One region of the Bradyrhizobium sp. 31Argb genome, then DNA from elsewhere that is predicted to be linked to it. Evidence: riboswitches for the same ligand, from Rfam matches in the RefSeq annotation. Region 1 holds a riboswitch; each other region holds the start of a gene.

Region 1 (3,679 bases):
ACGTCGGCCATCACTGCTTCCGACAGCGCGTCCGCGGGCGCGCCCTGCGAGGCGAGGCGGCCCTGCGACAGCACCAGCGCATGGTCGGCAAAGCGCGCGGCAAGGCCGAGGTCGTGCGTCACCACGATCACCAGCACGCCCTTGTCGGCTGCCGCACGCAACCCCTTCATGACGTCGATCTGGTGGCGCGGATCGAGCGAGGCGGTGGGCTCGTCCGCCAGGATGATCGGCGCCTCCACCGCAAACACGCGCGCCAGTGCGACGCGGCTGCGCTCGCCGCCGGAAAGCTCGGTGACGCGGCGCTCGGCGAACTCCATGACGTCGGCCGCCTGCATCGCCCGCACCACCGCCTCGACATCGCGCGGGGACAGCCGTGCCGGATCGGTGGCACCATGCGGATAGCGGCCGAGCGCGACGATGTCGCGCGCGGGCAGCGGCCAGTGCACCATGTGCCCTTGCGGAAGATAGCCGAAGCGTTTGGCCCGTTCGCGCAGCGGCAGCGCGGCGAGCGCCTCGCCACCCACCTTGATGACACCATCGGAGGGAATGAGACCGGCGAGCGCGCGCAAGAGCGTGGTCTTGCCGGCTCCGTTCGGACCGACCAGGGCGACGAGATGACCTGAGGCGAGTTGCAGCGACACGTCGCTGAGCACGCGGCGGCCGGCGAGCGCGACGTTAAGATGTTCTGCGACAAGCGCCGTCATGCGACGCCTCCGCCGAGCGCGCGGCGCTCGCGTACGATGAGATAGAGGAAGAACGGCACACCGATGATCGAGGTCAGGACGCCGACCTTGATGTCCGAGGTCGACGGGATGATGCGCACCGCGATATCGGCCGCGAGCAACAGCGCCGAGCCCGCGAGCGCGCTGGGCACCAAGAGCCGCGCCGGGTCGTGGCCGATCACGGGCCGCATCAGATGCGGCGCGACCAAGCCAATGAAGCCGATGGTGCCGGTGACCGCCACCGCGCCGCCGACGCCGAGCGCAACGCCTGTGATCACGAACAGCCGCAGGCGGCCGACATCGACGCCGAGACTTTGCGCGGTCTCTTCGCCAAGCGTGAGCGCACGGAAGGCGCTGGCCTGCGACAGCAGGATGGCCGCGCCGGCAACGATGAACGGCAGCGCCAGCGCGACATGCTGGAAGCTGCGATCCTCCAGCGAGCCGAGCAGCCAGAACGCGATCTCCAGCACCAGGAACGGATTGCTGGCGAGGTTCATCACCAGCGCCGTCGCAGCGCCCGCAAGGCTCGAAATCGCAAGCCCGGCGAGGATCAGGATCAACAGCCCCGCATTGCGGCCAGCGATCGCGAGCAGCACGAACACCGAGCCGAACGCGGCGATGATGGCGGCGACCGGCAGCGCGTAGGAGCGGACATCGGCCAGCCCGAGCGCGATCACCAGCACCGCGCCGAACGCCGCCGATTGCGGCGCGCCGAACAGCGAGGGCGAGGCTAAGGGATTGCGCAACAGGCCCTGCAGCGCCGCGCCTGACAGGCCGAGAATGGCGCCGATCGCGAACGCCAGGATGGTCCGCGGCAGGCGGATCTCGCGCACGATCACCTGCGTTACATCGCTGCCGCCACCGAACAACGCCTCGATCACCGTCAGCGGCGACAGCCGCACCGGGCCGGTGCCGAGCGAGATCAGCATCAGCACGGCAACCAACGCAATCATCGCAACGGTCGCCCCCAACCGCCGCCGCGCGGCGAGACCCGCCGCTATCGTGAAATCCTGTGCACTCATCGCGCCCTGCTTCTTGCAGCGAATTCGGTGGCAGACAAGCGACACCGGAACAAAAAAGCGTATTGGGGATGGGGCGCCGCAGTTTCGCCGGGATTGACTCGGGCGTCGCCAAAATCCTAGATGGCCCCGACGGTTCCTATCGGGATCAAAAGGGAATGCGGTACCGGGAAACTTCCCTCAAGCCGCGGCTGCCCCCGCAACTGTATGCGGTGAATCCTTCGTCTTATGCCACTGGGCGTCTCGGTCCTGGGAAGGCGACGAAGGGTAACGACCCGCGAGCCAGGAGACCTGCCGTCTTACGTGGTCACACGCGACGATGTCGGTCGGGGAGTACAGGCATTTGCTTCACCTGAAGCGCGAAACGCGATGGTGAGCCTCGGATCGCTGTGACGTGCCACTGACGTCATACCGAGGTCTCGCCGATGTTCTCTGCTATCACCGCCACCAAGCAACGCCGGGCACTCCTGCTCGCGTCGAGCATGCTGGCGCCCGCCTTGTACGTTTCTGCCGCGCAGGCGCAGGAAGCGTCCTCCGAACAATTGCCACCGGTCGAGGTCAGAGCGCCTGGCGACCACAACCGCACCCGTGCCAAGCCCGCTTCCGACGGCACTCCAGGCCCCCGGCGTCCCGCGCCGGGCCAGGTGCCGACCACCGCGCAACCGGCCGGCGGCGCGGGCTCGGGCGGCGGCGCCGCTAGCGGAGCTTCATCCGGTGGCAGCGGCGGCAGCCCGCAGTTCGCCGGCATCGTCGGGACGTCCTCGACCGTGATCACCGCCGACGACATCGCGCATTCGCCATCGCACACCTTGCCGGAGATCATCGCGCAGGCGCCCGGCGTGCAGCTTCAATCGCTCTATGGCGGCGTAAACGGCGCCAAGACCTCGGTCGACCTGCGCGGCTTCGGCGCGTTCGCCACCGCCAACACGCTGTTCCTGCTCAACGGGCGGCGCCTCAACGACATCGACATGGCGCAGGTCGATCTCTCGACCATCCCGCTGGATTCGATCGAGCGCATCGAGATCACCCGCGGCAACAGCGGCGCCGTACTCTACGGCGACAACGCGATCGGCGGCGTGATCAACATCGTCACCAAGACCGGCATCGGCGGCCCGCCGGTCTCGATCCGGGGCGAAGCCGGGTACGGCTCCTTCAACCAGCGCATGGCCGCGATCTCGACCGCGATGAATTCCGGGCCATGGTCGGCGTCGTTCTACGGCAACGGCATCAAGTCCGACGGCTACCGCGTGAACAATGCGCTCGACCAGCGCAACGGCGTCGGCAATCTCAACTACACGACGCCGGACCTGAAAGCATTCCTGACGGTGACCGGCGACGACCAGAAGCTGGGCTTTCCGGGCGGCCGGATCGTCGACCCATCCGCCGGCATCAACCAACTCGTCACCGACCGCAGGGGCGCCGCCACACCGTTCGACTACGGCAACCAGCAGGGCGCGAGCGCGACGGCTGGCTTCACCAAGACGCTTCTGAACGGCGTCGACCTGATCGTCGATGGCGGCTACCGCCAGAAGGACACGCAAAGCGGATTCTTCGGCGCCTCACCATTCATCAGCGCGACATCCACCTACAATGACGCCGCGCTGCAGACCTGGTCGATCACGCCGCGGCTGAGCATCAACAATTCGATCTTCGGGATTCCGTCGTCGATCCTGACCGGCATCGACTATTACGACGCGACGTTCAACCAGCAGCGCGGCGCGTTCCGGGGCGTGCCGCCGATCCATACCTACGACCTGTCGCAGCAGTCGCTCGCCGGCTATTGGATGCACACGGTCGGCCTATTGCCCACGACCGATTTCTCCTATGGCGCGCGGGTGCAGAACACCTGGCTCAACGCGCGCGACCGCTACGATCCGAACGCGCCGTTCGCCTTCGACGCGCAGGCGACGCCGCTCGACCAGAGCGAGACCAACTACG
Region 2 (3,679 bases), on a different contig from region 1:
CGCCGCCGCCACCATGCCGGGCGTGAAACGGATATGGGCCTCGAGCCCTACCATGCCGGCGGCATGGATCATGCGCACGACCACCTGTTCTTCATCGGGCGTGAAGCGCGTCAAGTCCGCCTCGGCGCGGATGGTGGCAAAGGACTGTCGATAGATCGCTGCACCGTCGGTTTCATAAATGTGCGGCATCAGCGTCCTCCCGCCAGCATGGAGGGATTTTCGATGATGACGCCGTGGCTCAAGCCACGCATAACTGGCGCGGCGCGCGGCGAGCCGTCGCGGATGAGATCGAATCCGGCGCTGGTCGCAACCAGCGTGATCGCGGTCGCCCCGGAATGCGCGCAGCCCTTGGCGCAGCCCGAAACGTGGAGGCGCGCGTCCGCGGCGATGTGCGGCGCAAGCGCGGCAGCCAGCGTGCGGGTATCGGCAAGAGCCTCGCGGCAGCGCGGCGCGCCGCTGCAAGCGATGACGCGAAGCGCTGGGTCATCGGCCTCGGTGATGAGGTCCGCACCGCGCGGCATCGTGCGTGCTCCCTCAGCAAGAATCATCCGCCACGGTGTCATACGCAACCCTTGCGCATCTGCGGCAATAAGCCGAAGCGCCGAATGGGGCAGTTGCCCGAATGCGACGCCGACCATCGCACCCAGCGGACAAAGACCGGGACGAGGCACAGCGATCGTCGGTGCGGGCTCGGTCCTACCGAGCAGTGCATCCGGCAATCTCGCGCCGGCCATGATGTGGGCGGCCATGCGCCCTCGCCTGCCGCTGGTGCCGCCTGAGGTAATGAACCATTCGGCAAGCGCGACTGCAACGCTCACAGCGTCGCCGCGCGTAACGGAGCGACCAAACTCAGCGCCATCGGCGCGCACCAAAAGGCCGCCCGCGCGGCCACGCTCGATCCGAATGTCCGCGGATGCGCCAGCAAGCACCCGTTCCTTGCCGTCATCGACAGCGAAGCCAAATTTGGTCGGAAGAGCTAGCCCACTGCCGGCAAGGGCCTGCTCCAGTTCGGCTGCGAGCGAACGCGTGTCATCGCCTATGCCCCAGAACGGTGTCACCAGGATGTTGCGATGCGACTCGGCCTCCGGATCATGGTCAAGCAGCTTCAATTGGGCGAGACCGTCGAGCAGAGACAAGTGTCCCTGATCACTCACGCCTCTGATCTGGAAGTTGGCCCGGCTGGTCAAGTCGATCAAGCCGTTGCCGTAACACTCTGCCAGATCAGCCAGCCCTGCCGCCTGTGCCGCATCGAGCCTTCCGCCATAGGGGCGCACGCGGACCACGAGCCCGTCGCCTGACTGCATCGGCCGCAACGCGCCAGGGCACCAGCCCTTGATAGCGACCGTACTCATGACGCCTCGCGCGGCGCAGCCGCGATCGAATTTCGGCGCGTCTTCCAGAGTGATGCCAAGCCAGTGACGACCGTGACAGGGACTTTTGCGAGCGTGTTCATTCCGCGGCTTCTGGCAGGGCGGCGATAGGTGGAATGCGAGCGAGCGATTGTTTGCGGAAGATCTCCGGCCGGCTGCGCCATGGCACGATGCCATCGGGTGCCGCCGCGTAAGCTGACGCGCCGGCAATCACGTCGTGCGCGTTGCCATCGGACAAGCGACCGTAGACATAGGACCACCGTCCCGGCGCGCTGAGCGCGACCGAGCAGCCCTGGTTACAGGCGGACAGGCATTCGACGGGAACGACGACGCCGTCAGGCACGCCCGCGTCGAGAATAGCGGCATGCAGGCGCGCACCGGGCGTAATCTCGCCTTCCCCGAGCGTCTGGCCCGGGCGGCATGTGATGCAAACGTGAAGAGTGACGATCATCGCCCCTTCCTGAATTGACGGCGGGAAGCGATGAGGTGCACGAACCGTCCTTGAGGAGGCTTCGCTTTCCCCGTCGCGGAACACCCCGTCCGCCGGTCTCAACGTTGCGCTGGCAGGTCTCCCGGCTTGCGGAGCAGGGTCTTTCCCTTCGATCCCCGCCTTCCCGATCCCCAGGGGATCAGTGGCTTCGGGCATCTCTCCGGTCACGGTCGCGGGGGCGGCTGCTTTTCAGGCCAAGCCGTTTGGCTCGAGCCCTATCGCATTCCCTCTTCGCCTGTCGCAGAACAGGCACCAACGCGGGCCGACCATTTGCTCTGGGCCGCAACTTGTCAAGCCAAAGGGACCACGCCGGATGATGTCCGAACCAGATGCCGCCGAGGACGGGGACATCGTCGCGCCCGAGGGCTCCACCGACGCCCGCCAGGCCATCAAAATGGCGAAAAAGGAGATGGTCCGCGAAAGATCAGGGCGACCAAGGACGGCGAAGAGGGACTGATCGGGCGCAGGTGATAAGCCAGGGCTAGCTCGGTAAAGCTTTCGTCGATCACTAGACGGCCGACACGCGGCAGGATCGAAAGAAGTTCACTCTGATCATGATGCTTTCCGTCGGGATCGTTCGGGTTGACCACGATCGCGAGCTCAGCCCTCGCGAGCGCCTCGAGTTCCCGCCGCGATGGTCTCGTGATACGCTCGCGGACCGCTGAGCCGCTCGCCGAGCGCTCCAGCTATGGCGGCTTCGAGCCAGCCGGCATTAATCGAGCGGCGCCGGTTCGCATCGCGCATCATGCATGACCACCCTGCGAAGACCGGGGCGCGCAGCACGAAGAGAACAGCGGTCAGGCGAGCTGGAATGAAGTTTGCCACATCATCGATGCGCGCGCCGCAGCCCAACCAAGAGCTTCGTGTCGCGGCGTATGATGGCCGATCATAGAGTCCAGTGCGTTGATCGCCTTGTAGCCGGCAATGCCAGGTACCCCACCCCGACCAAGCCGGGATTTCTACTTCAGCAAATATGCGCCTGCGAATTGTTCGGCCATCACCGCACGTTCTTCTTCAGTTTGACCCAAATGCGACATCGACCCGTGATGGTCCTTCGCATCCAGCGTATGATGGTCATTTCGATTTAGCACCTCCTCCATCCCTGCCGGATCAGGCTGCGTTGTCTCGTCGAGGATCGGCATGGGCATTTCGGTGGCAGGGCCTGGCGCGGCGAACGCTAAACTAGTCACAACCGATAGCGGAATGCCGAGTTGCACTCGGGGGAAGCTCCCTTCGAGGGCGTGATCGCGGCCTCGTGGGAGGGCCGCTACAGGTCACCTCCGCGGCCGAAGTCTCTCCGCGAAATCATCAAGCAAAAGGAAAGCAATGAGCGCGATTGACCACTGGTGAGTCGTGCGACATACGGATCTTTCTTTACAGGCGTCTCTGGTTGCTCAAATATCTTCTGCGGTGGGTCAGATATCCCCCTCCACATCTGTCACAGATAGGGAGGCTCTTCTATGATCCTATTCAGGATAGTCTTCGCAGTAAGCGCTATCTTGCTAACCAGGGATGCATTTGCGGAGCCGGGGAATCTGGATCGGGACAGCCCCATTTCGCTTTGGGTCGCCAGCAGACTGCACCGATCTGGGAATGACATACGTGGGGAGTGATTCAAAAGGGGACGGTGACAAATGCTGGACTGGAACGAAAGTGTATTGTTCAGGTTATCCCGCCCCTGAAGTTGCATTCATCGGTTATGATGCTTGTGACGGTTTTCAATGTCATCGAACGATGTGCGGTAGCAATCCCAGTCCGGGTCCGAGGGTAATCGCAAGTGAGTCTTGGTACTTCTGTCCTGCCTGCGGCAGTGCAAATA
Region 3 (3,679 bases), on a different contig from region 1:
CAGGTCTCGAGATAGGCGCAGACCGCGCCCTTGCGTTTTCCGCCCTGGTTGACGGCGATCGCGGTGTCGTTGGCAACTTTAAGGAACGGCACCACGCCCTGGCTCTCGCCATTGGTGCCCTTGATGTGCGCGCCAAGCCCACGCACGCGGGTCCAGTCATTACCGAGGCCGCCGGAATATTTGGCAAGCAGCGCGTTGTCCTTGATCGACTTGAAGATGCCGTCGAGATCATCAGGAACAGTGGTGAGAAAGCAGGACGACAGTTGCGGCCGCAGCGTGCCGGAATTGAACAGCGTCGGCGTCGACGCCATGAAGTCGAAGGAGGACAGGAGATTGTAGAACTCGATCGCGCGTGCCTCGCGGTCGATCTCGCGCAATGCCAGACCCATGGCGACACGCATGAAGAAGGCTTGCGGCAATTCGATCCGGTCGCCGCGGACATGCAGGAAATAGCGATCATAAAGCGTCTGCAAGCCGAGGAACTGGAACGCGAGATCGCGCTCCGGCTTCAGCGCCGCGGCGAGCTTGTTCAGGTCGAAGCGGCCGAGCTCGGGATCGAGCAATTCGGCGCGGATGCCGGCCTTGATGTAGACCGGGAAGTATTCGCCATAACGCACGGCCATGTCCGCCTGCGACGCAGTGGTTGGTGCGCCCTGCACGAAGGACAGCACTTCGGTGCGGAGCTTGTCGAGCAGCAGGCGCGCGCTGACATAGGCGTAATTCGGCTCCTGCTCAACCAGCGTGCGCGCCGCCATCACGCTGGCGAGCGCGAGTTCATCCTGGCTGATGCCGTCATACAGATTGCGCTGGATTTCTGCCACCACAGGCGCGGCATCGACGCCGTCGACCCCGGCGCAGGCCTCGCCGACGATCATCGCCAGCCGCGCATGGTCGAGCGGCACCTTGTTGCCGTCCGCGAGCGTGACGTGGATGATTGGGCCGGCCGCGGCCTTTGCTGATTTCGCGGCCTGCTGCTCGGCGCGCTGCCGCGCCCGCTCCTCGCGATAGAGCACGTAGGCGCGCGCCACCTTGTGATGGCCGCTGCGCATCAGCGCCAGTTCAACCTGGTCCTGGATGTCTTCGATATGAAAGGTGCGGCCTTCGCTCATCCGGCGTGACAGCGCGCCGACGACTTCGGCGGTCAATTCCTCGACCGCTTCGTGCACGCGGCGCGACGCTGCCGCCGTATGACCCTCGACCGCGAGGAAGGCCTTGGTCATTGCCACCGAGATCTTGCCGGCATCGAATTGCGACACCGTGCCGTTGCGGCGGATCACCTGCATCGGCAGCCGCGCCTCCGGCGCCGCGATCGATTCGGGGCGCAGGTGAATGAGAGACGACGCGGTGGCTTCGCGATCGAGAGAGAGTGACATCTTGCAGACCCCGTGATGTTTGTTGGGGCCGGATGCCGGAGGCGACGCTGCGTGATGATGCCGGCGGCGCACCGGCATGAGCCTGCAAGCGACCGCCGGGACACCCCGCCCGTGGACGTTATTTGCTGTCACGGCAGGTCTCCTGGCTCGCAGGTCGGCGTTACTCCCCGTCTTCCCAATGCGATGCCGCATCAGTGACGTCTAAAGTCGGGAGCAACTCACTGCTTACAGTTGCGGGGGCAGCGCCGGATTCTCGCGATAAATGCGCGATCACTGGCTTCCCTCTTAGCCACCATTCCTTGCGTCATGATGGACCGTGACAGCTACATCTGGTGCGATTTGTGGAATGGTGTCAATGGGACGTATGGGCGAAGCGCAAAAATTTCGGTCCATGCCGTCGATGCTGTGAACAACCGGCGCCACGCGCACGTGATGTCATCCGAGTTGACCTTCGCGCGATCTTGCCGGTAAGTGAACGCGTCGTGGTTCTTCGGAGAGATCTTTTCCGGAGCTAAGAGGGAAGCCGGTGTAAAGCCGGAGCTGCCCCCGCAACTGTAAGCGGCGAGCCGCGGTCCACAATTGCCACTGAAGCCTGCAAAGCTTCGGGAAGGCCGGACCGCAGCAACGACCCGCGAGCCAGGAGACCTGCCTCGACAACATACACGTCCTCGGGCGGGGTGTCCCGGTGGTGCGGTTGCGATTCCGTGCACACCTCGCGCAGGGAATCCAGACGTGTCACTACGGCCTTTGCCCCCAACTCATGGGGTTAAGCCAATGTCTTCCACTTCACTTGCTGTTGCATCTCTCGGAACGCCGCGGATCGGTCCGCGCCGTGAACTGAAATTCGCGCTGGAACGCTTTTGGTCCGGCGCATCGGACGAAAAGACGCTGATCGAAACCGGCATCGGGCTCCGTGCGGCCAATTGGGCGCGGCAGAAGAAGCTCGGCATCACCGTGATCCCGTCGAACGATTTTTCGTTCTACGATCAGGTGCTCGACACCTGCGCGATGGTCGGCGCGATCCCGGAAACCTATGGCTGGACCGGCGGCGCAGTGCCGCTTGCGACCTATTTCGCGATGGCACGCGGCACCAAGGCCGACGCGCATGACGAGGCCTGCGGACATGGCCATCACGCGCACGGCGTGGCGGCGCTCGAAATGACGAAATGGTTCGACACCAACTATCATTACATGGTGCCGGAGCTTCGCAAGAACCAGTATTTTGCGCTCGCCTCGCGCAAGCCGATCGAAGAGTATGAGGAGGCGAAGGCACTGGGTTATCAGACGCGTCCCGTGCTGATCGGCCCGGTCACGTTCCTGAAACTGGCCAAGTCCAAGGACGCGCATTTCGACACGCTGTCGCTGCTCGACAGGCTCTTGCCGGTCTACATCGAAGTGTTGCGCGAGCTCGCTGCCCGCGGCGCGGAATGGGTGCAGATCGACGAGCCCTGTCTCGCAACTGATCTGGATGCCGCAGCTCAGCAAGCCCTACGGCGCGCCTATTCCGGAATCGCCAAAGCAGTGCCGGACATCAGGATCATGCTGGCGACCTGCTTCGGCGGGCTCGGCGGCAATCGTGCGGTCGCGTTTGACCTTCCGGTCGCCGGCCTGCATCTCGATCTCGTGCGCGCGCCTGAACAGCTCGGCGATCTCATGGATGTTCCGAAGCAGCGCGTGCTGTCGCTCGGCGTGATCGACGGCCGGAATGTCTGGCGCGCGGATCTGAGCCGGATCCTCGATCAGCTCGAGCCCGTTGTCGCAAAGCTCGGCAAGGAACACGTCCAGATCGCGCCATCGTGCTCGCTGCTTCATGTGCCAATCGATCTCGCGCTGGAGACGAAGCTCGATCCCGAGGTGAAGACCTGGCTCTCATTCTCGGCGCAGAAGCTCGAAGAACTTGCCGCCCTCGGCGCGGCTCTTGGAAGTGGCCGGGCCCATGCGTCCGAAGCGATCCGAGCATCCGATGCCGCCGCGGCCGCGCGCAAGATCTCGCCGCGGATTCACGATGTGAAGGTTGCCCAGCGTCTCGCCGCCATCGATGACGGCACGCGCCATCGTGCCAGCCGGTTCGCCGAGCGCGTCGAGGTGCAGCGCGAGCGGTTCAACCTGCCGCGCTTCCCGACCACGACCATCGGCTCCTTCCCGCAGACGACCGATGTCAGGAACGCACGCGCCGCGCATGCCAAGGGCGCACTCAGCGATACCGCCTACAAGACCTATCTGCAGCATCAGACCGCGCGCGCCATCCGTTGGCAGGAGAATATCGGGCTCGACGTCCTGGTCCATGGCGAGTTCGAACGCAACGA
Region 4 (3,679 bases), on a different contig from region 1:
TCTCGATGTTCGGTAGCGGTAATTTCGGTTCCTTCGGGAGCATCGGCTTCGGGGCGGTGACGGACGGAGTATATGCACCGGCTGGCTTGGCGGGTCCGTTGTTTGGTGCTGATGGGAAAATCCATCTGACGACAGCATGGGGCGTCCGTGGTGCGTTCAACCACAACTGGGATCCCTACTGGTCGAGCAGCTTGTTCGGCAGCTACTCCAGCGTGAGCTACGATAACACGGCAAAATTCTTCGTTTGCTCCACCTTCACTGCTGCCCGCCTCACAGCGACCAGTGCCGACTTCAGCTGTAACCCCGACTTCAACGTCTCGCAGCTCGGTACGATCACCCGCTGGACCCCGGTCAAGAACCTGACGTTCTCGGGCGAATTCATGTGGTTCCACCTCGACCAGAAGTTCACTGGCTCTGCTATCCTTACCCCGTCGGCGCCGATGCCGACCGCTCGGTACGACTTCAAGGACCAGGATACGTTCAGCTTGAACGTCCGCGTTCAGCGCAACTTCTGATCCTCGTTTCACACGAAACTTAATCAAGCCCCCCGGCAAGCGATTGCCGGGGGTTCTGTTTGCGCGACAGGGCTTTAGTATGCGGTGCAGTGAGGAGCGCTGCTGACTGAGATAGATCGACATCACGCCAGTGCCGACGGCTGGTCAGGTAGTAGAGTGTGTTCTGGACCTTGACTCCGTCCGCCGCGTCCCACTCGGTCTTGAACTGGCTCCAGTTATCCTGATAGCGGATCGCGCTGTCGAGCACGTTGTAGTTCTTGAACCGCAACGCGTCGTCGATTGCGCCGTTGATCAGCGGTGTGCCGAAATAGCGCGAGGGGCTTCGATTGCCGTAGTCGTTCGAGAGTGTGAAAGCGAGATTTTCGGCGGCCTGGACCCGCACCGCGGCCGAGATCGCCAGATTCGATGTCTCGTCGCGGTCAACCCAACCGTTCGACATGTTGCCGACGGCATTGACGCGATAGGATACGTTCGGATTGATCGGGCCGCCGCTATCCACTGCAATGCGTCGCGTCGTATTGGTATCGAGCGACATCTCGGCATCGTTGTAGGGCGTCGTGACGGGTTTTTTGGGGATCACATTGATGATCCCGCCAATCGCGCCTTCGCCGTACAGAACGGAGGCTGGCCCGCGCATGATCTCGATGCGATCCGCCGACCACGTATCGAATGGAAAGGTCACGGTTCCGGCACCAACATAGAGGCGAGTGCCGTCATAAAGCGTCATCACCGAATTGCTTCCGGTGAAGCCGCGTGTGCTGAACGAGAGGCCGCCATTACCGGGGGCCGGGCTTGCGGTAAAGCCCACTGCGTTCTGGGTGACCGCGTCCGTGATACTATGCTGGCCGCGTTCTGCGATGGTCTGCGAGGTGATCGTTTCGACGCTGGCGGGCGTTTGCAGTGGAGTGAGGTTGAGGCGGCTGCCACTCGCGTTCTGCTTGTTCAGGCTCAGCGTCGGCGATGGCGTGTCGGATGTTGCGATCGAGGGCGCGGCACTGCGTGCCGCTGCGCTCCGGCTCGACTGAGATCGCGCAGGTCGCGCTGCGGAAGTTGAACGCTGATGATTGAGACGCTTTGCCGGAGGCTTTTGCGGCTGGGTAACGCTGACCGGAGGCAAGACATGGGACGAATCAGGCTGCTGGGCCTTTGCAGAACAAGAGTGGAGCAGCACAATTGGGAGAAGGCATCCGAACGCGAGCGCAGCATGACGCTGCCTTGGGATAGTAACGATAGAGAGCACGAGCAGGCCTCGGTATGACGTCAGTGGCACGTCACAGCGAACGAGGTCTCGCTCGAACGTGCCTATGGCACGCTGGGCGAAAGCAATGTCTGTACTCCCCGACCGACATTTTCGCGTGTGACCACGGCTGACGGCAGGTCTCCTGGCTTGCGGGTCCTAACCTTTCGTCGCCTTCCCAGGACCGAGGCTCCCAGTGGCGTATGACGAAAGATTCGCCGCTTACAGTTGCGGGGGCAGCCGTGGCTTAGGGGAGAAGTCCCGCACCACGTTCCCTTTTGATCCCCGTCGAGGGGAACCGTCACTCGTGATCTACGGGGGTGTCTGAGCCGAAGTCAATCCTGTCATTGGGCCGGCATCAGGACACCGCGCGGATCCACGTCGCGGCGGAGGATGTGCAACTCTTCTGCTGTCGGCGCCTCGGTTTCGGGAATCGATGAAAGGTCGCCGAGGTCGAATCCGGTGGCGTCCTGCAGCTCCTGCCGGCTGACACCGCAGTGGATCGAGCGGACCTTCATGTGCCCGGCCTCGCGGTCGAAGTCGAAAAGACATTTGGGGGTGACGACCATGCAGGGGCCGCCCCAGTCAAGGCCGAGCTTCCTGCGCCCGTCGAGCCCTCCCGGGTAGCCGACGCCGGAGACGTAATCGACCTTCTCGACGAAGTTGCGCCGGTCATGGTGTGGCATCATCACATATTCGCGGCGGAACAGCGTCATGTGCTCGGGCTGCAGGATGGGGCCGACGAGGCGAACCTTGGGCCGGTCGTGCGGGCCGACGCAAACACTGTTGATGTTGCCGACGCGGTCCACCTGCACTGCACTGCTGAATCCGAAGCTTACATCGCCGCGTTTGAGCACGAACTGGCCCGGATAGTCGACCATCTGGGACTCGCACGGCAGGTCGCGCAGCATCGCGCTGTGCTCCGAGTCGGGCAGCCGGTCGATCTCGCTGAAGTCCGGGTTGTGGTAGCAGCCGGCGAGCAGGATGGTCAGGTTCGGCGCATGCATGCGCTTGGCGAGCTCCATGGCCGCAAGCGGGATGCCGGTCCCGAACAGGGCCGCCGCGGCGCCCGTGAGGAGACCCGTGAAGCCGACCTCGCGATCGGCAAAGCTGCGCGCCAGCGCGACGGCGAGCGTTTCGTTGAGGGTGGCGGGCGCGGTCATGCAAGGCTTCCGAGATCGGTGAGACGGGAAAGTTGGGCGGCGCCGAGCTTGTCCAGATAAGCGAAATGGTCTGCCGGCCGGCGGACCCAATCATCAAGGTATCCGGCGAAGGTGCCCTCGCTTGCAGAGGCCGCCACATAGGCATCGAGATGGGTATCGTCGGCGAGATATCGCCCCAGCGTAGGCGTCGGATGCGCGCCCCATGGGACCTCCACCACGGCGCTGATCCGATAGGAGGGCAGCTCCACGAAACGGGCATGCCGCTTGATGAAGGATTTCGGTACGATCTTTTCCGCCGTCACGATGACATGCTCGCACGAGCGGGCCATGAGCACGTCGCCGCTCTGCGGCAGCAGCCGCCGCGCCGGCGTTACGATGTTGCCCTGCTCGTCAGCCGCGATGGCGTGGATCACCACCACATCGGGATTTGCCGCCGGGAAAGCGTGCAGCCTGCGGCCGGTGATGGGGCAGGGGAATTCCTTGATCTCGTCGTTGTAGGTGACGACATCATTGCCGCCCAGAAACTTGGCCGGCCAGAAGTCGAAGCCATCCTGGTTGGCGCGGAAGCGGTCCCAGCAGGCCATCTCGGGATAGTCCACGACTTTGAGGCGTCCGCCTTCCACCGCGCGGCGATAGTTGCGTGCCAGGCCATGCTTCTCCAGCCCCACATAAGACGTTTCGACCTTCTTCAGGCAGCCGGCGCCTGCCAGCATGTCGACATCGAAGGAGTGAGCGGATCCGATGATCGTCAGGTCACGCCGGCC

What was found. A riboswitch is a leader RNA that binds a small molecule or an ion and turns the genes downstream of it on or off. The one in region 1 is predicted to bind cobalamin.
Region 2: linked by a shared signal. The riboswitch ahead of AAFX91_RS27450 (DUF1636 domain-containing protein) and the one ahead of AAFX91_RS31960 (TonB-dependent receptor) in region 1 are both predicted to bind cobalamin.
Region 3: linked by a shared signal. The riboswitch ahead of metE (5-methyltetrahydropteroyltriglutamate--homocysteine S-methyltransferase) and the one ahead of AAFX91_RS31960 (TonB-dependent receptor) in region 1 are both predicted to bind cobalamin.
Region 4: linked by a shared signal. The riboswitch ahead of AAFX91_RS25020 (TonB-dependent receptor) and the one ahead of AAFX91_RS31960 (TonB-dependent receptor) in region 1 are both predicted to bind cobalamin.

What each region holds. Positions count from the first base shown of each region.
Region 1 is NZ_JBEGDB010000240.1:6,588-10,266, reverse strand. It holds gene AAFX91_RS31970 (ABC transporter ATP-binding protein) at 1-704, opposite strand, end outside; gene AAFX91_RS31965 (FecCD family ABC transporter permease) at 701-1,675, opposite strand; cobalamin riboswitch at 1,858-2,055, shown strand; gene AAFX91_RS31960 (TonB-dependent receptor) at 2,167-3,679, shown strand, end outside.
Region 2 is NZ_JBEGDB010000175.1:431-4,109, reverse strand. It holds gene AAFX91_RS27460 (precorrin-8X methylmutase) at 1-189, opposite strand, end outside; gene cobG (precorrin-3B synthase) at 189-1,352, opposite strand; gene AAFX91_RS27450 (DUF1636 domain-containing protein) at 1,450-1,821, opposite strand; cobalamin riboswitch at 1,915-2,132, opposite strand; gene AAFX91_RS27445 (hypothetical protein) at 2,250-2,450, opposite strand; partial or broken gene AAFX91_RS27440 (CobD/CbiB family cobalamin biosynthesis protein) at 2,503-2,798, opposite strand; gene AAFX91_RS27435 (hypothetical protein) at 2,820-3,002, opposite strand.
Region 3 is NZ_JBEGDB010000061.1:28,646-32,324, forward strand. It holds gene AAFX91_RS14865 (ribonucleoside-diphosphate reductase subunit alpha) at 1-1,373, opposite strand, end outside; cobalamin riboswitch at 1,488-1,707, opposite strand; cobalamin riboswitch at 1,840-2,041, shown strand; gene metE (5-methyltetrahydropteroyltriglutamate--homocysteine S-methyltransferase) at 2,148-3,679, shown strand, end outside.
Region 4 is NZ_JBEGDB010000145.1:12,823-16,501, reverse strand. It holds gene AAFX91_RS25025 (porin) at 1-515, shown strand, start outside; gene AAFX91_RS25020 (TonB-dependent receptor) at 535-1,785, opposite strand; cobalamin riboswitch at 1,870-2,070, opposite strand; gene AAFX91_RS25015 (hypothetical protein) at 2,097-2,915, opposite strand; gene AAFX91_RS25010 (CoA transferase subunit A) at 2,912-3,679, opposite strand, start outside.